DNA from 3 places in the Synechococcus sp. NB0720_010 genome. Region 1 is predicted to be linked to each of the others. Evidence: predicted binding sites of a transcription regulator. Region 1 holds the regulator's gene; each other region holds the start of a gene.
What was found. The regulator NtcA, encoded in region 1, controls nitrogen genes in cyanobacteria. The targets are predictions, from matches to a motif close to GTANCNNNNGNTAC.
Positions count from the first base shown of each region.

Region 1 (4,978 bases):
CTTGTGCTCAAGCCCTGGCAGGTCGTCGCATTAGAGCTGGTTTAGTCGTCGTGGTCGTCAAAGGGGTCGCTGAGCTGCTTCGACGGAGGACCAAAGGCGGTGTAGATCCCGAAGCCGGTGAGGCCCAGCAGCACAGCCAAGACGGCCAGTGCCACGGATATGGCTGGGGAGGTGGTTTCCATCACAACTCTCGACGGGGCCAGCCGCTCAGGCGGCCAGGCCCCTTACAGTAACGAGACCTACTCCTTGCCAGAGAGCACAGCCCGACATGGCTCAACGCACCCGCCTGGGAGATCTGCTTCGCCCCCTGAACTCCGAGTACGGCAAGGTTGTGCCCGGCTGGGGCACGACCCCCGTGATGGGCGTGTTCATGGCCCTGTTCCTGGTGTTCCTGCTGGTGATCCTCCAGCTGTATAACAAGTCCCTGATCCTCGACGGCATCACCGTCAACTGGAACGGCATCGGCTGATCCGATGAACGTGTTTGGGATCGGATTGCCTGAGATGGCGGTGATTGCCGCCGTGGGTCTCTTGGTGTTCGGTCCCAAGCGCCTACCTGAATTAGGCCGCACCCTTGGAAAAACCCTGAAGGGTTTTCAGTCCGCCTCGAAGGAATTCGAGCAGGAGTTTCGAAAGGCGGTCGACACGGTGGAAGCGGAAGTCACCCAGGCTTCTACTGAGCCCCAGCCTCAACTCAAGGCCGACGACGAGCAAGCGGCCGGTTGAAGGACTCCATGACTCCCCTGAGTCTTGTTGTTGGTTTAGGGAACCCGGGCGAGAAGTACGCCGGAACCCGCCACAACGTCGGATTTATGGCGCTGGAGCAGCTGGCCAAGCGTCAAAACAGCAGCTTTAAGCAGCAGTCCAAGCTCCACGCCCTCGCCGCGGAGGTTGGACAAGGTGCTGAACGCCTGCGTCTGTTGATGCCTCAGACCTACATGAACGACAGCGGTCGTTCGATTCGTGCTGCGCTCGATTGGTTTGGCTTCGAGCCCAACCAGATGCTGATCCTGGTGGACGACATGGATCTCCCCCTCGGTCGCTTGCGCCTGCGGCTCTCGGGTGGTGCTGGCGGCCACAACGGTCTGCGCAGCACCATTGCCCATCTCGGCGGCCAAGAGTTCCCCCGCTTGCGCATCGGGATTGGCGCTCCGGCCTTGAATCCGGTGGAGCGTAAGCAGCGCACTGTCGGCCACGTCCTCGGCCGCTTTGCCGTCGCCGAACAGCCGGTGCTCGAGGAGGTCATCGATGAGGTCTTGGCTGGTCTGGATCTGATTCAGCGCCTGGGGTTTGAGCGGGCTGGTAACAGGCTCAACGGTTTTGTTGCTCCCTCTGCCGCCAAGCTGGTCGAGCAACCCACTGCCTGAGTCCGCGTGAGTCGCCTCCCCACGACAACGGCGCAATTGCGGGTGCTGCGCCAAAGCTTTAGCCAGCGGGTGCTGGAGGGCGAGGTCAGCGCTGGAGGGTTCGAGTGGACGTTCGCCTGGTTCTTTGACCGCGGCGAGCTGCAGGTGGAACCTTCCCTCGGCCGGGCCTTGATCCAGGACGCGTTGCTGCGCTTCCTGTTGAAAACCGACTACCAGCTGGAGGCGGGTGGGGACTACGCCTTCAGCGTGCGGGCCAGGTTTTAGGCAGCGAGCTGGCGCAAGACGACCAAGCCAGGTTCCCGCTTGAGCTCCGTTCTCCAATGGCGCTCCAGCAGCAGTTGAGCCACGACATCGTCGTAGTCCCGTGGGGGCAACCTCAGGCCCTCGGGGAGCATTCGCCGCCAGCCCCTGGGGGGCTCCAGCTGCCAGTAGCGGGCTCGTGCGGCCAGGGTGGTTCCCGCTTCAGGGATGAGCTGGATAGCCAGGCCCAGGTCGTTGAGTTGCCGCTGCCAGTGCTTGCTGCCCGTGCCATCGCCGAGCACAACACCCTCAAGACCCGGACGTTCTCGCCAGATCGCAATCTGCTTGAAGCACTCTTCCGGGGAGAGCACGGCGGCAACCTCGATCTGGCCTGTGCTGTGGTCAGAGCGCACCAAGCCGCATTTGCTGCGGCCGGGATCGAGTCCGATCCAAGTCATTGCGGGCGCTGCCAGCGAATGTCCACGGCAATCGGGTCGGCCAGATCACTGTTGCCTCTGGAGATGGCTTCGAGCTTGGCGGTCTCGCCCAGGGGGCGGTTGACCAGGGCCTCAGCCAGTTGATTGAGGCGTGCCGGGTCAAATTGCAGGCCGTTGGCCAGGGCCCCTTGGCGTTGGGCTCGGGTAAAGGCTGCGGCGAGGAGGAGGTTCAGACGGCTACGCACCTGGTCTGGGGAGCGCTCATCGGCCTCCAGCACGGTGGTGGCCAGTTGTTCTCCACTACGCACCACCCGTTTGTTGGGTCTGACATCCGGGAATGCCACGACCTGACGCTCCCCTTTGAGCACATTGGCCGCTGAGATCAGACTCACGACCCACTCGCCGCGTTTGCTGAGGGTGGTCTCCAATTTGCTGATGTCGCTGCGCGGCACCAACAGGATTTGACGGTTCGGTGTTTCGCCTGGCAGCACGCGCTGGTAAACGTTCAAATTCGTGCGCTGCAGCAGGGCGTGGATCACGTCTCGGGCCTGGCTGGGCTTCTCGATCCGCACCTTGGCCACCTCCAGGATTTGGCCACTGCTGATCACCACATCACCCTGACGTAGGGCAATCAGGTTGCGTTCGAGACGCTCGAGCTCTTGGCTGCTGCTTTTGATCTTGCTGTTGAGCTTGGCGAGCTCAGTGCGGTTGCGCTGGAGATCGGAATCCTTCGCGGCGATGTCACGGCTGAGGCGGTCGCGCTCGGCCTCCAGTTGTTTGCGTTGCTCCATCAGGGGAGCCAGTTCCTTCTGCAGCCGGCTGGCCTGCTCGGCCACCACCTTGAGTTGGCGTTGGGCCTCGCTGCGCTCGTTCTCTGCGCTGCGCAGGGCGTTGCGACTTTGGGCCAGGTCCTGGCGACTTGAGCTCAGGGCATCGCGGCTGTCCCGTAGGCGCTGTTCGATCTGATCGAGTTCAAAGAGCCCCGTGCGCAAGCGATCACTGACGAGCAGCATCAGCCCAAGGGAGATGGCACTGATCAAGCTGCCGGTCAGCACCGTGATCACTACGGCGGTTTTCTTGGGCCGCAACCGGAACAAGCTCAGCCGCGCCTTGCCGACCTTGGATCCCAAGCGATCCCCCAGGGTGGAGAGCACTCCCCCGAGGATCAGCAACGCCAGGATCAGGATCCAGCCGGACACGACGTTGTGCGACGACGGTCAGTATCGGTTGCGGTGGCTTGGAACGCAGCTGGGATCGGCCACCAGTTCAGCCGTTTAGCTGAAGCGTTTGGCGAGGGCCAACGGATCGAAGACGGTGATCTTCTTGCGGTCGATTTGCACCAGCCCGTCGTTGCGGAGGTCGCCCAAGAGTCGGGTGATCGTGACGCGGGTCGATCCGATTGCTTCGGCAATGGCCTGGTGGGACAGGCGAAGGTCGATCGTGATCCCTTCGCTGCTGGGCACTCCAAAGTCGCGGCAGAGCACCAGCAGGAAGCTCACCAGTCGCGAGGACATGTCGCGGTGGGTGAGGGTTTCGATCATGGTCTCGGTTTGAAGAATCCGAGAGGAGAGACCCTGAAGAAGCAATAGACCAACCGCCGGGTCCTGTTCGATCGCTTTGCGGACGGAGGTTGCGGGAGCCGTCACCAGCTCGACGCGAGTAAAGGCAATCGAGTGATAGAAGCGGTCTGAACGCTGGCCCGTGAGTAGAGACAGCACACCGAACAGGCTGTTCTCCCGCAGCAGTGCCACGGTGATTTCCTCGCCGGATTCGTAGACCCTGGAGAGCCGGACCGCACCCCGCTTCAGCAGATAAACCTTTTCGGCGGGGTCGCCGGGGAAAAAGATTGTTTTGCCCCGCTCAACGATCTCGGTGGTGCTACCGCTCAGGCCCCGGATGACATCCAGAAGCGTGGCATTGGGTGGCAGCGGACTGCCCGCGATCGGTGCGATCACTGACGTACCGGTCGTAGGGCTAGGGGAGTAGCGGCTGAATCCTTGCGTTGCCACGACCATGTCAGCGCGACTGAGTTGCTTGGAACCTACGGATCAGTCCAGGGCCGCCCTGTAGCCATTGAAACTAATTTGCTGCCTCTGCCAAGGCCTGCTTCTGGGCCTGCATCAGTTGATCGATGCCGCTTTCCGCTAGGTCAACCAGACCGGAAAGCTGTTGGCGACTGAAGGGTGCGCCCTCCGCGGTGCCTTGAATTTCGAGCAAATGTTGCTCTTGATTCATCACCACGTTCAGATCGACCTCTGCTTGGCTGTCCTCGCTGTAGTCGAGATCGAGGAGTGCGGCGCCATCCACGAGGCCAACGGAAACCGCCGCCACCTGCCCCACCAGGGGCGATCGTTCCAGCACTCCGCGCTGCTCCAGGCGTTGCAGGCCGAGGGCTAAGGCGGCCCAGGCTCCAGTGATGCTGGCGGTGCGGGTGCCGGCATCGGCTTGGAGGACGTCACAGTCGATTTGCAGGGTCCGCTCCCCCAGAACCTCCAAATCAAGGCAGGCCCTGAGGCTGCGGGCGATGAGGCGTTGGATTTCTTGGGTCCGACCGGAAAGCTTCATCAGCTCCCGTGGCTGCCGGCTGGGGGTGCTGGCGGGAAGCAGCCGGTAGTCGGCGCTCAGCCAGCCCTTGCCGGAGCCTTTACGCCACTTCGGAACACCCTCCTCTAAGCAAACGCTGCAGATCACAGCCGTGTTGCCCGTGTACACCGTGACGGAACTCAGGGCGAAGCCCATCGGATCCCAAGCGAAGCGGGTGCTGCGCAGGTCCGTTGCGCTGCGGCCGTCCCGCCTGGGTTGGGTGCTGCTCATCGCGGGCTGGCTCAGTGCCTCGATGGTACGGGTGTTTGCACTACAGGTAGTGCTTGTTGCTTGCCGGACGGCCTAACGCCGCTACATTCAGGATCCCAAGCGGCAGCCATGCACTCGATGA
Region 1 is NZ_CP090898.1:1,295,494-1,300,471, reverse strand. Features, by position in the region: gene LY254_RS07000 (alpha-mannosidase) at 1-45, shown strand, start outside; gene psbN (photosystem II reaction center protein PsbN) at 42-182, opposite strand; gene psbH (photosystem II reaction center phosphoprotein PsbH) at 269-469, shown strand; gene LY254_RS06985 (TatA/E family twin arginine-targeting protein translocase) at 474-725, shown strand; gene pth (aminoacyl-tRNA hydrolase) at 734-1,366, shown strand; gene LY254_RS06975 (DUF3146 family protein) at 1,373-1,630, shown strand; gene LY254_RS06970 (resolvase) at 1,627-2,064, opposite strand; gene LY254_RS06965 (DUF3084 domain-containing protein) at 2,061-3,242, opposite strand; gene ntcA (global nitrogen regulator NtcA) at 3,318-4,058, opposite strand; gene rph (ribonuclease PH) at 4,123-4,857, opposite strand; gene LY254_RS06950 (cob(I)yrinic acid a,c-diamide adenosyltransferase) at 4,975-4,978, shown strand, end outside.

Region 2 (4,978 bases), 380 kb from region 1:
GAGCTTCAGCGCGCCAACGGCGGGATCAAATCCAGCGGCCTTGGCCGCGGCGATGGCCGCCAAGACCTGCTGCAGGAGCTGTGCTCCCTGGTGCGGCCGGCCGCTCATCTCCCCGACACGCTCAGGCGCGACGGCATCAAGGCTGATGGTGATGCGCTGCAACCCTGCTCGCCGCAGCCGCTGGGCTCGCTCAGGGCTGAGCAGCAGGCCATTGGTCGTTAAAGCGGTGTCGCTCAAGTCCCGCAGGGGGCTGTTGGTGTGCCTTCGCGCGAGGCCGATGGCCTCCAGTAATTCCTCCAGATCAGGTGTCAGCAGCGGTTCCCCACCGGTTAGGCGCAGGCTGCTGACCCCCAGGCTGCAGGCCGCTTCGATCACCCGCAGACGCTGCTCCGTTGTCAGTCGGTCTGGTGCTTCTTCCCCGTCCGGTTGGCAGTAGGGGCAAGCCAAGTTGCAGCGCGCTGTCAAAGAGAGCCGCAGGACCCCAAGGGGACGCTGGAGTTGATCGGTGGCCGGTCCTGGGCTCATGGCATCAGCCTGGCGCGCTCCGCAGGCGTGTTCGCATTGAGGAGTTGTTGGGCAGGAAGCACCACAGCTTGATGGGGGATGGTGGCGAGCCACCCCTGCCAGCGCCGCTCCCCCGCCTCTAGCGCCTGGGCGAGGGTGCTGCGCTGCTTGGCTCCACCCGGGTAGATCCCCAGCAGGGGCTGCAGCTGTTGGCCGTCATGGGCCACCGCAGCCTGGCCTGGCGCGAGCTCCCACTGGGTGATCAGCGACTCCAGCGTCTCTTGGCTCAGGCGGGGCATGTCCACCGGAGCGATCAGCACAGCGCTGTCGCCTGTGCTGGAAAGCACCTGTGCAAGGGCCCTGAGGGGGCCTTGGGCAGGCGGGGGCTCCAGGGTGAGGTGGACCCGCTCGAGCCCGGCCACCAATGCCGCATGGCTTGGGTGTTGGCTGCAAACCGCGACCGATTCACAGACTCGACTGAGGAGCTCCGCAGTGCGTGAAAGCCAGCTCCCGCCATCGGGGTGGGGGAGTGCTGCCTTGTCTTGGCCCATGCGCCGGCTCGCACCGCCGCAGAGCACGGCGCCATGGATCCGCACTGGAGTCATGCCTGCACGATGTAGCGCTGGGAACCGCTCTTAATGTCGCTGTTGCTACCAAACAAATCCCTGGGCCTTGTTGCTCGGACAGGTGATAAGCCTGGTTGATTGCATTGATTAGCCCGCGTCCGGTCCGGGGCCTGGATTGATCTTTGGTAGCTGTCGTTACCCGTTGGGGTGGCTCTCGGGTGGTCCAATTCCGTCAGCGCTTGATGCGCGATTCCCCCGGTCGCTGCTTTTTGAAGGCCTGGGCTTACTCCACTGTCCCTGTCCTCCATGCTTGGCGATCTTTGGTCGCTCCAGGGGAGATATCGCACTCTTCATCTCACCTGGTTCGCCTTCTTCCTGACGTTTGTCGTCTGGTTCAACCTGGCTCCACTGGCTACAACGGTTAAGGCTGATCTTGGCCTCGACCTTGGTCAAATCCGTACCGTTGCGATCTGCAACGTTGCCCTCACAATTCCTGCTCGCGTGCTCATCGGCATGCTGCTGGATAAGTTCGGTCCCCGTAAGACCTACTCGGCGATTCTTGTCTTCTCGGTGATCCCCTGCCTGCTGTTTGCATCAGCGCAGGACTTCAATCAGCTGGTGGTTGCTCGCCTGCTGCTCTCCATCGTTGGTGCCGGCTTTGTGATCGGTATCCGCATGGTGGCCGAATGGTTCCCGCCCAAGGAAATCGGCCTGGCGGAAGGGATCTACGGCGGTTGGGGCAACTTTGGCTCGGCCTTCTCTGCGCTGACTCTTGTCGCCCTGGCTGGCTTCCTGTCCTTCTCAGGTGGCTTCGAGCTGCCCACCGGCGCAATCTTGAATTGGCGTGGTGCGATTGCTCTGACCGGCATTATTTCGGCCGTCTATGGGGTGATCTACTTCTTTAGCGTCACTGATACTCCCCCCGGTAAGGCCTACCAAAAGCCGGCCAAGTCTGCTGGTCTTGAGGTGACTTCCATGCGGGATTTCTGGGGCCTGCTGGGCATGAATGTTCCCTTTGCGGCCATTCTCTGCGTGCTCTGCTGGCGCCTGCAAAAAGTTGGCTTCCTGAACGCCGGCACCTATCCCCTGGCGCTCCTGGCAGTTCTGGTTTGGTTCGGCTTCCAGACCTGGGGCATTATTCGCACCAACCGCGATCTGATCAACGGCGTTAGGCAATATCCCAAGGAAGATCGCTACGAGTTCAAGCAGGTCGCCATTCTGGAGCTCACCTACATCGTGAACTTCGGATCTGAGTTGGCGGTTGTCTCCATGCTGCCGACCTTCTTTGAGACCACGTTTGATCTGCCGAAGGCAACAGCCGGCATCCTGGCGTCCTGTTTTGCCTTTGTGAACTTGGTGGCTCGTCCCGGTGGCGGTCTGATTTCCGACAAGCTCGGCAGCCGCAAAAACACCATGGCCTTCCTGACCGGCGGCTTGGGCATTGGTTACTTGATCATGAGCATGATCAAGCCCGGCGCGTTCTCCGGCTCCCTGGGCATCACCGTCGCGGTGTTGATCACGATGCTGGCCTCGTTCTTCGTTCAGGCCGGTGAAGGTGCGACCTTCGCGATGGTGCCGCTGGTCAAGAAGCGTGTGACGGGGCAGATCGCAGGTCTTGTGGGCGCCTACGGCAACGTTGGTGCGGTTGCTTACCTGACGATCTTCAGCCTGCTGCCGATGTGGATGGGTGGTGGCAAAGATCCCTCTGCGGAGATCATTGCCTCCTCCAACAGCGCCTTCTTCCAAATCCTCGGTACTGCGGGATTGATCGTCGCTTTCCTCTGCTTCTTCTTCCTGAAAGAGCCCAAGGGCTCCTTCGCTGAAGAGCATGCGGACGAGAAGGCTCTCGTCAACGCCTAATCCTCCCCGTCGCTGGGGTTCTCAGGGGGCGGCCATCACGAGCCGCCCCTTTTTCTTTCGACCTTGTTTCGTTCCTGGTCATGGCCCAGTCCGCTTCCGGCAACGTGCGTAGCCAATGCCCCTATTGCGGTGTTGGTTGTGGGCTTGAGCTGATTCCGCCGGCTTTGCCCGGTCAGGCGGTCAAGCGCGACGCCGAGGGCAATCCGATCTGGACCGCGCGGGGCGATCGCCAGCACCCCTCAAGCCTGGGCCAGGTCTGCATCAAGGGTGCGACTGTCGGCGAGACCTTGGACCGTGGGCGTCTCCGGGAGCCGCTCTATCGCTCCAGCCTGGACGACCCGTTTCAACCCATCCGGTGGGAGCAGGCCATGGACCTGCTGGTGGGCCGGATCCGCAGCACCTTGGCCACCAAGGGGGCTGACGCCATTGCCATGTACGGCTCTGGCCAGTTCCACACCGAGGACTATTACCTGGCCCAGAAGTTGTTGAAGGGTGCGTTGGGCACCAACAACTTCGATGCCAATTCCCGGCTTTGCATGAGCTCCGCGGTGGCGGGCTATACCCGCAGCCTCGGCTCCGATGGCCCCCCTGCCTGTTACGAGGATCTGGACCACTGCTCGGTGGCTTTCCTGATTGGAACCAACACCGCGGAGTGCCACCCGGTCCTGTTCCAGCGTCTGTTGAAGCGCAAAAAACGCAATCCAGGCAGCGTCACGATCGTGGTGGTCGATCCCCGCTCAACGGACACCGCCAAGGCCGCTGACATTCATCTGCCCATCGCCCCGGGCACTGATCTGGCGCTCCTCCACGGTCTGGCCCATCTGGTGCTGCGGGAGAACGGTCAAGACCCGGCGTTCATCGACGACCACACCGAGAACTACGACGCTTTTTTTGATGTCGCGGCCCGTTGGACGCCCCGAAAGGTCGCCCGCTTTTGCAACATCCCTGAAAAACGGCTGCGGGAGGTGGCGGAGCTGTTTCACCGGCGTGAGCGGGTCCTCAGTCTCTGGTCGATGGGGGTCAATCAGCGGCGCGAGGGCACCGCGGTGGTCGGCGGCCTGATCAACCTTCACCTGCTCACCGGTCAGATCGGCAAAGAGGGAGCGGGACCCTTTTCATTGACGGGGCAGCCCAACGCCATGGGTGGCCGGGAGGCCGGGGGCCTGTCCCATCTGTTGCCGGGGTACCGCCTGGTGACCAACGCCGAACACCGTCAGGAGGTTGAGCAGGCCTGGGGACTCCCCGCCGGCAGCATCGCGGCGACGCCGGGCTTGGCGGCCTGGCAGCAGGTGGAGGCCATGGAGCGCGGCGAGCTGGATCTCTGGTGGGTGGCCGCCACGAATCCCCTGGTGAGCCTGCCGGACCTCGATCGCGTCAAAGCTGCGATGCGGCGCTGCCCTCTGGTGGTGGTGAGCGATGCCTACGCCGACACGGAAACGGCTCACTACGCCCACCTGGTCTTGCCGGCGGCCCAGTGGAGCGAGAAGGCCGGTGCGATGACCAATTCCGAGCGCAGGGTCACCTATTGCCCGGCCTATCGCCCTCGCCACGGCGAGAGCCGGCCCGACTGGGAGGTGTTCGCGGAGGTGGGTCGGCGCCTGGGCTTTGAGGAGCAGTTCAGCTACGACTCCGCGGCTGAGGTGTACGCGGAATTCAGTCAGCTCACGGCCGGGCGTCTCTGTGATGTCTCTGGCTTGAGTCATGCCCTGTTGGAGGAGGCCGGCCCCCAGCAGTGGCCCTTCCCGGCGGGCAGTTCAGCCACCACCGAGGCCAAGCGGCTCTACAGCGACCATCAATTCGCGACACCCTCGGGACGTGCTCGCTTCTGCATCGACCAACCCCTGGGATTAGCGGAACCTCCCTGCGAGACCTATCCACTGGTGCTCACCGTGGGCCGGTATCTCGGTCAATGGCACACCATGACCCGCACGGGAAAGGTCGATCGGCTGCAGACCATGCATCCCGAACCGCTGCTTGAGATTCACCCCCAAGATGCCCTTGAGCTCAAGCTGCGGGATGGGGAGTTGGCGGCTGTGAGTTCACGCCGC
Region 2 is NZ_CP090898.1:1,670,671-1,675,648, forward strand. Features, by position in the region: gene LY254_RS08765 (GTP 3',8-cyclase MoaA) at 1-525, opposite strand, end outside; gene LY254_RS08770 (molybdenum cofactor guanylyltransferase) at 522-1,109, opposite strand; gene LY254_RS08775 (NarK family nitrate/nitrite MFS transporter) at 1,377-2,930, shown strand; gene LY254_RS08780 (molybdopterin oxidoreductase family protein) at 3,011-4,978, shown strand, end outside.
Region 2: LY254_RS08775 (NarK family nitrate/nitrite MFS transporter) is a predicted target of NtcA. The motif match lies at 1,256-1,269, and genes of this name have one in related genera.

Region 3 (4,978 bases), 1.1 Mb from region 1:
TGTTTGTGGTGGTCTTTGCCTCCTTGACCTCCACCCTGGATTCCCTCTTGGCGTCGACGGCGGATTTGGTGGCGGAGGACGTGGTCTTCAAGTTGCTGAACCCCAACTTGAGTGATGCCCAGTTGCGGCAGGCCACCCGCTTGGTGGTGCTGGGTTTGGGGCTGTTGACCCTGCTGCTCTCCTGGCCGCGGCTCGACTCTCTGGCCTCTGTGCTGTTCTTCACCGGTGCCCTGGTGGCGTCCACGATTTGGCCGGTGGCCTACGGGCTCTACTGGCCTAGCGCCAACCGCTGGGCGGCGATTGCGGCGATGGTCTCAGGCAGCGCCGTGGGCTTAGGCGCCTATTTCCTGATCGCTCCCTACTGCGCAGCTCTGCTGTCTGCGGCGGTGTCCGCAGTGGTCATGGCCGTCGGTACCCAGCTCCAGCCGGAGCGTTTCAACTGGTTGACCCTGAAGGAGGGATAGGGATGAAACGTTGGTCGCTCAAAACCCGTGTTGCCCTTGCTGCGGCAGCCCTGGCTCTGGCCTTGCCCGCCGCCCGAGCGGCGCAGTCGACGGACTCCCCGCGCTGGCTGGTGGATCTACCGCTGTTGCGCCTGGTGATTTATGGAAGTGTGGCGGGGTTGGCGCTTTCTGTGCTGGTTCTTCTGCTGATTTGGTGGAACGAATGGAGGCGCGGCGATGTCTGGTAACGCCTTTGTTTGCATGCCCCATGGCAAGAAGAGTGGCGTTTGTGTAGCCGTTGCTACGCAAATCTGCCCCGTTTTAAGCAGCTTGAACTTGGAGAAAGTGATGTGGCAGGGTGGATTTTGGTTTGAGACTCAGTGCGACCAATTCCGCCGCAGCGTTCTGCAGCAGTGGGCCTGGGTCCCCTAATCGCTATGACTGCACTCCACTCCGTCAAGACGAGTACCGGCGCTGACGCACCCGTGCGTTTTGATCCACTGGGGCCGGATGTCTTTGGCGCAGCCTCTCCCCAGGCCCTGTTGGGGGCGATTCAAGAGGACGGCGAGGCGCTCCAGGATCTGGTGGGGCAGCACGTGATCTCGATTCAGCCCTTCCGGCCCGAGACCCTGCTGCAGTTGTTTCGTCTGGCAGCCAAGTTTGAGAGCAATCCCGATCGCTATACGGCCCACAACACGCCGTTGAAGGGAAAGATTTTGATCAACGCCTTCTACGAACCCAGCACCCGCACGCGGCTGTCCTTTGACAGCGCCTGGCACCGTCTGGGCGGCGATTCGATCAACATCACCGACCGCGCCACGACGGGCCTGGCGAAGGGGGAGTCGCTGGAAGACGTCGCCCACATGTTCAACAACTACGGCGACTGCATCGTTCTGCGCGATACCGACTCCCAGGCCATCTATGCGATGACCGACACCCTGCGGATTCCGATCATCAACGCCGGCAATGGCATTGATGAACACCCCACCCAGGCAATGGCCGACCTCTACACGATGCTCAAGTGGCGCCCCGCCTTGGCGTCCCCTGAGGTCCCCGAGGATCAGCGGGCGCGCATCGGCATCGTTGGCATCCCCAGCCGCATGCGCACGGTTCGCTCACTGCTGCGGATCCTGGCCAAATTCCCGCAGATGGTGGAGGAGTTGGTCCTCATCCATGACCCGGCCAACGATGCCAGAGAGGACCTCTTTGATCGCGGCCAGCTGGAGGAGTTGCAGCAGGCGGGTCTGAAGGTGCGCTGCACCGGAGACCTGCAGGGCGAGATCCCCGGTCTGGATGTCATCTACATCAACGCCATTGCTTGGGTGGGCGATAGCTATGAGGTCCACGGCAACAGCTTTCGGCTGACGCGGGATCTGCCCTACAAGCCGGACGCCATCGTGTTGCATCCCCTGGCCCGTGGGCCGGAACTGAGTACTTGCCTCGATGACACCCCCCACAACTGGTACTTCAGTCAGGCCCGGGGGGCGGTCTTCCTGCGCATGGCTCTGTTGACCTGCATGGTGGACCGCACCAACCGGGTCATGGATGTGATCTGAGGAGGACGAAGGGATGTGTGGAATTGGTGGGGTCTTCAGCACCAGGGCGGATCAGCCCGTTGACCCGCAGCTGTTGGTCAACATGGCTGCGATCCAGGAGCATCGCGGTCCCGATGGTTTTGGCTACCGCACGCTGGATGAAGCCGGCGTGGGCTTCTGTCATGCCCGCCTCTCGATCATTGATCTGAATGAGACCCGGGCCCGTCAACCCTTCCTGAGCGCAGAGGCGGGGGCCGGCGCCCGGGTCCTGATGGCCCACAACGGCGAGTTCTATGACTTTCAGCGGATCCGCGCCGATCTGACGGCCCGCGGTGTTCGCTTCAGCAGCAAGAGCGATTCCGAGATCCTGCTGCGTCTCTATCAACAGCAGGGTTTAGGGGCGACGCTGCCGCAATTGCGCGGTGAGTTCGCCTTCGCGATCTACGACGAGGCCGGCGATGTGTTGCACCTGGTCCGGGATCGCTTCGGGATCAAACCCCAGTACTGGACGATCACATCCCAGGGCTTGGTCTTTGGCTCGGAACTCAAGGTCCTGTTTGCCCATCCGGCGGTCGAGCGGCGTTTCACCTCCGAAGGGCTCTTCCACCAGTTGATGCAAACCATGGTCCCCGGGACCACGGCCTTCGCGGGCATCCATCAGGTGCCGCCTGGCCATGGCATCAGTGTTCGCCGGCGCAACGGCAACCTTGAGGTGGAGACCTGGAAGTACTGGGACATGGACTTCCCGCGTCAGGGCGAGCGGGACAGCAGTAAGAGTGAAGCCGACCACATCGAGGCGATCCGTGCCGCCCTGCTGGAAGCGGTGGAGTTGCGGATGGTCGCTGATGTCCCGGTGGGTTGCTACCTCTCCGGAGGCATTGATAGCTGCTCAATCCTGGGGCTGGCCGCTGCCGTCAGCCAGAGCCCGGTGAAGGCCTTCACCATTGGCTTTGACGACGCGCGCTACGACGAGTCGCCCATCGCCCAGGAGATGGCCGAGGCCACAGCCGCTGAGCAGGACGTCATGCGTCTCTCGGGCAAGGAGCTCTATGGCTGGATGGAGCGCACCCTCTGGCACACGGAGCGCACGATCTACAACACCCTGGCGGTGGCCAAGTTCTTGATGAGCCGCCACGTCAACAGCGTCAACTACAAGGTGGTGATGACCGGAGAGGGCTCCGATGAGCTCTTCGGTGGCTATCCCGCCTTCCGCCGCGACATGTTCCTGCACGGTCTGCAGGATCTGCCGGAGCCGGAGCGCAAAGCCTGGGAAGACCTGCTGCAGCAATCGAATGCCTTGGTGCAGGGGGCGATGTTGGCGGCTGATCAAGTGGATGACCCCGACCTCGATGCGGTCGTGGGCTTCACCCCCAGTTGCCTCCAGCCTTGGTTGGCCTGTGCGCCCTTGGTGCCGGACCTGCTCGCGGAGGCCCATCGCTCGGTCCTTTCGGACTATTCGCCGGGCCAGGCCATCGCCAAGACCCTGGATCCCGATCAGCTGGAGGGGCGCCACGCCCTCGATAAGGCCCAGTACGTCTGGATCAAGACGATGCTGGAGGGCCAGATCCTCACCTGGGGTGGTGACCGGGTGGACATGGCCAATTCCATGGAGGCGCGTCCGGCCTTCTTGGATCACCACCTGGCGGCAGCGGCGGTTCAGGTCCCACCTGAGCTGCGGATCAAGGGCAAGACCGAGAAGTACGTCCTGCGCGAGGCCATGGCGGGCCTTTTGCCGGAGGTGCTCTACAAGCGCGAAAAATTTGCCTTCATGGCTCCGCCGGCCCACACCGAGCCCGAGAAGTGGGAGCAGATGAAGCAGCTGGCCGATGACTACCTGAGTGATCAGGCGATCGAGGCGGCGGGACTCCTGAGCGTCGCGGGTGTTCGGGCCCTCTTCGCCCGCCATGACGACCCGGCCACGACCGATGCGGACCGCGTTCAGATGGACGCCATGATCAACCACCTGCTTGGCGTGCAGATGTTGCACCGGATGTTCATTGCCGCGGATGTGCCGGCCCAGGCCCGCGCCAAGGCCGATGCCCTCGGCTGGCACCCGGCCGCTGCGGCTTAAACGGTCGCAACGGTTACGCAGTACTTCGCCCTCCTGGCGGATGGTGGGGGGGCTTTTTTGAACGTGCAGGTCTGCGGTTGGTTCTCTCTGCCCCGGGCTCCCAAACCCTTGCGCCCACCGCTCAACTGAAGAGACCCTCGGTCAACGCCATGCGCCTCCTGGCCTCCTTGGAGGCCATGGCCGAAGTCGGTCTTCAGCCAGATGGTTCCATTTGCCGGCGCGGCTTCAGCGCCGAGGACCGTCAGGGCCGTGAACTGCTGAGTGAATGGCTGATCGACGCGGGGATGAGCCTGCGCATCGATGCCGCCGGCAATCTGATTGGTCGCCTGGAGGGCTCAGAGCCCAACCTCCCCGCGCTGGTGAGCGGCTCACATCTGGACACCGTTCCAACCGGTGGTCGCTACGACGGCACCCTCGGCGTCTTGGCTGGACTGGAACTGGTCCGCTGCCTGAAGGATGCCTCGCTTCAGCTGCGGCACCCCTTTGAGCTGATCGTCTTTGCCGATGAGGAGTCCACGATGGTGGGCTGCAAAGGGATGGCCGGAACGGCCAGCGGCGACCCCAGCGATTACACCACCAGTAACGGTGATCCGATTGAGCGGAACCTGGCTCGCCTGGGTGGGGATTGGGAGCGCCTGACCACTGCGGCCCGCAGCGATGACGCCATCGCTGCTTTTCTCGAGCTCCACGTGGAGCAGGGTGCTGTTCTGGAGCAACGCGGCGACAGCATTGGTGTCGTTCAAGGGGTGGTCGGCCAGCGCCGTTTCACGATCCGCGTTTGCGGGCAGGCCAACCACGCCGGTACGACGCCGATGGATCAGCGGCAGGATGCCCTGGTGGCCGCCGCGCAGGTCGTCTTGGCGGTTCAGACCATGGCCCTCGAGCACCCCGGTGATCCGGTGGCCACGGTCGGCAGATTTGAGGTCTGG
Region 3 is NZ_CP090898.1:2,355,157-2,360,134, forward strand. Features, by position in the region: gene LY254_RS12515 (urea transporter) at 1-464, shown strand, start outside; gene LY254_RS12520 (hypothetical protein) at 467-691, shown strand; gene LY254_RS12525 (aspartate carbamoyltransferase) at 881-1,999, shown strand; gene asnB (asparagine synthase (glutamine-hydrolyzing)) at 2,013-4,049, shown strand; gene LY254_RS12535 (Zn-dependent hydrolase) at 4,199-4,978, shown strand, end outside.
Region 3: LY254_RS12525 (aspartate carbamoyltransferase) is a predicted target of NtcA. The motif match lies at 735-748, and genes of this name have one in related genera.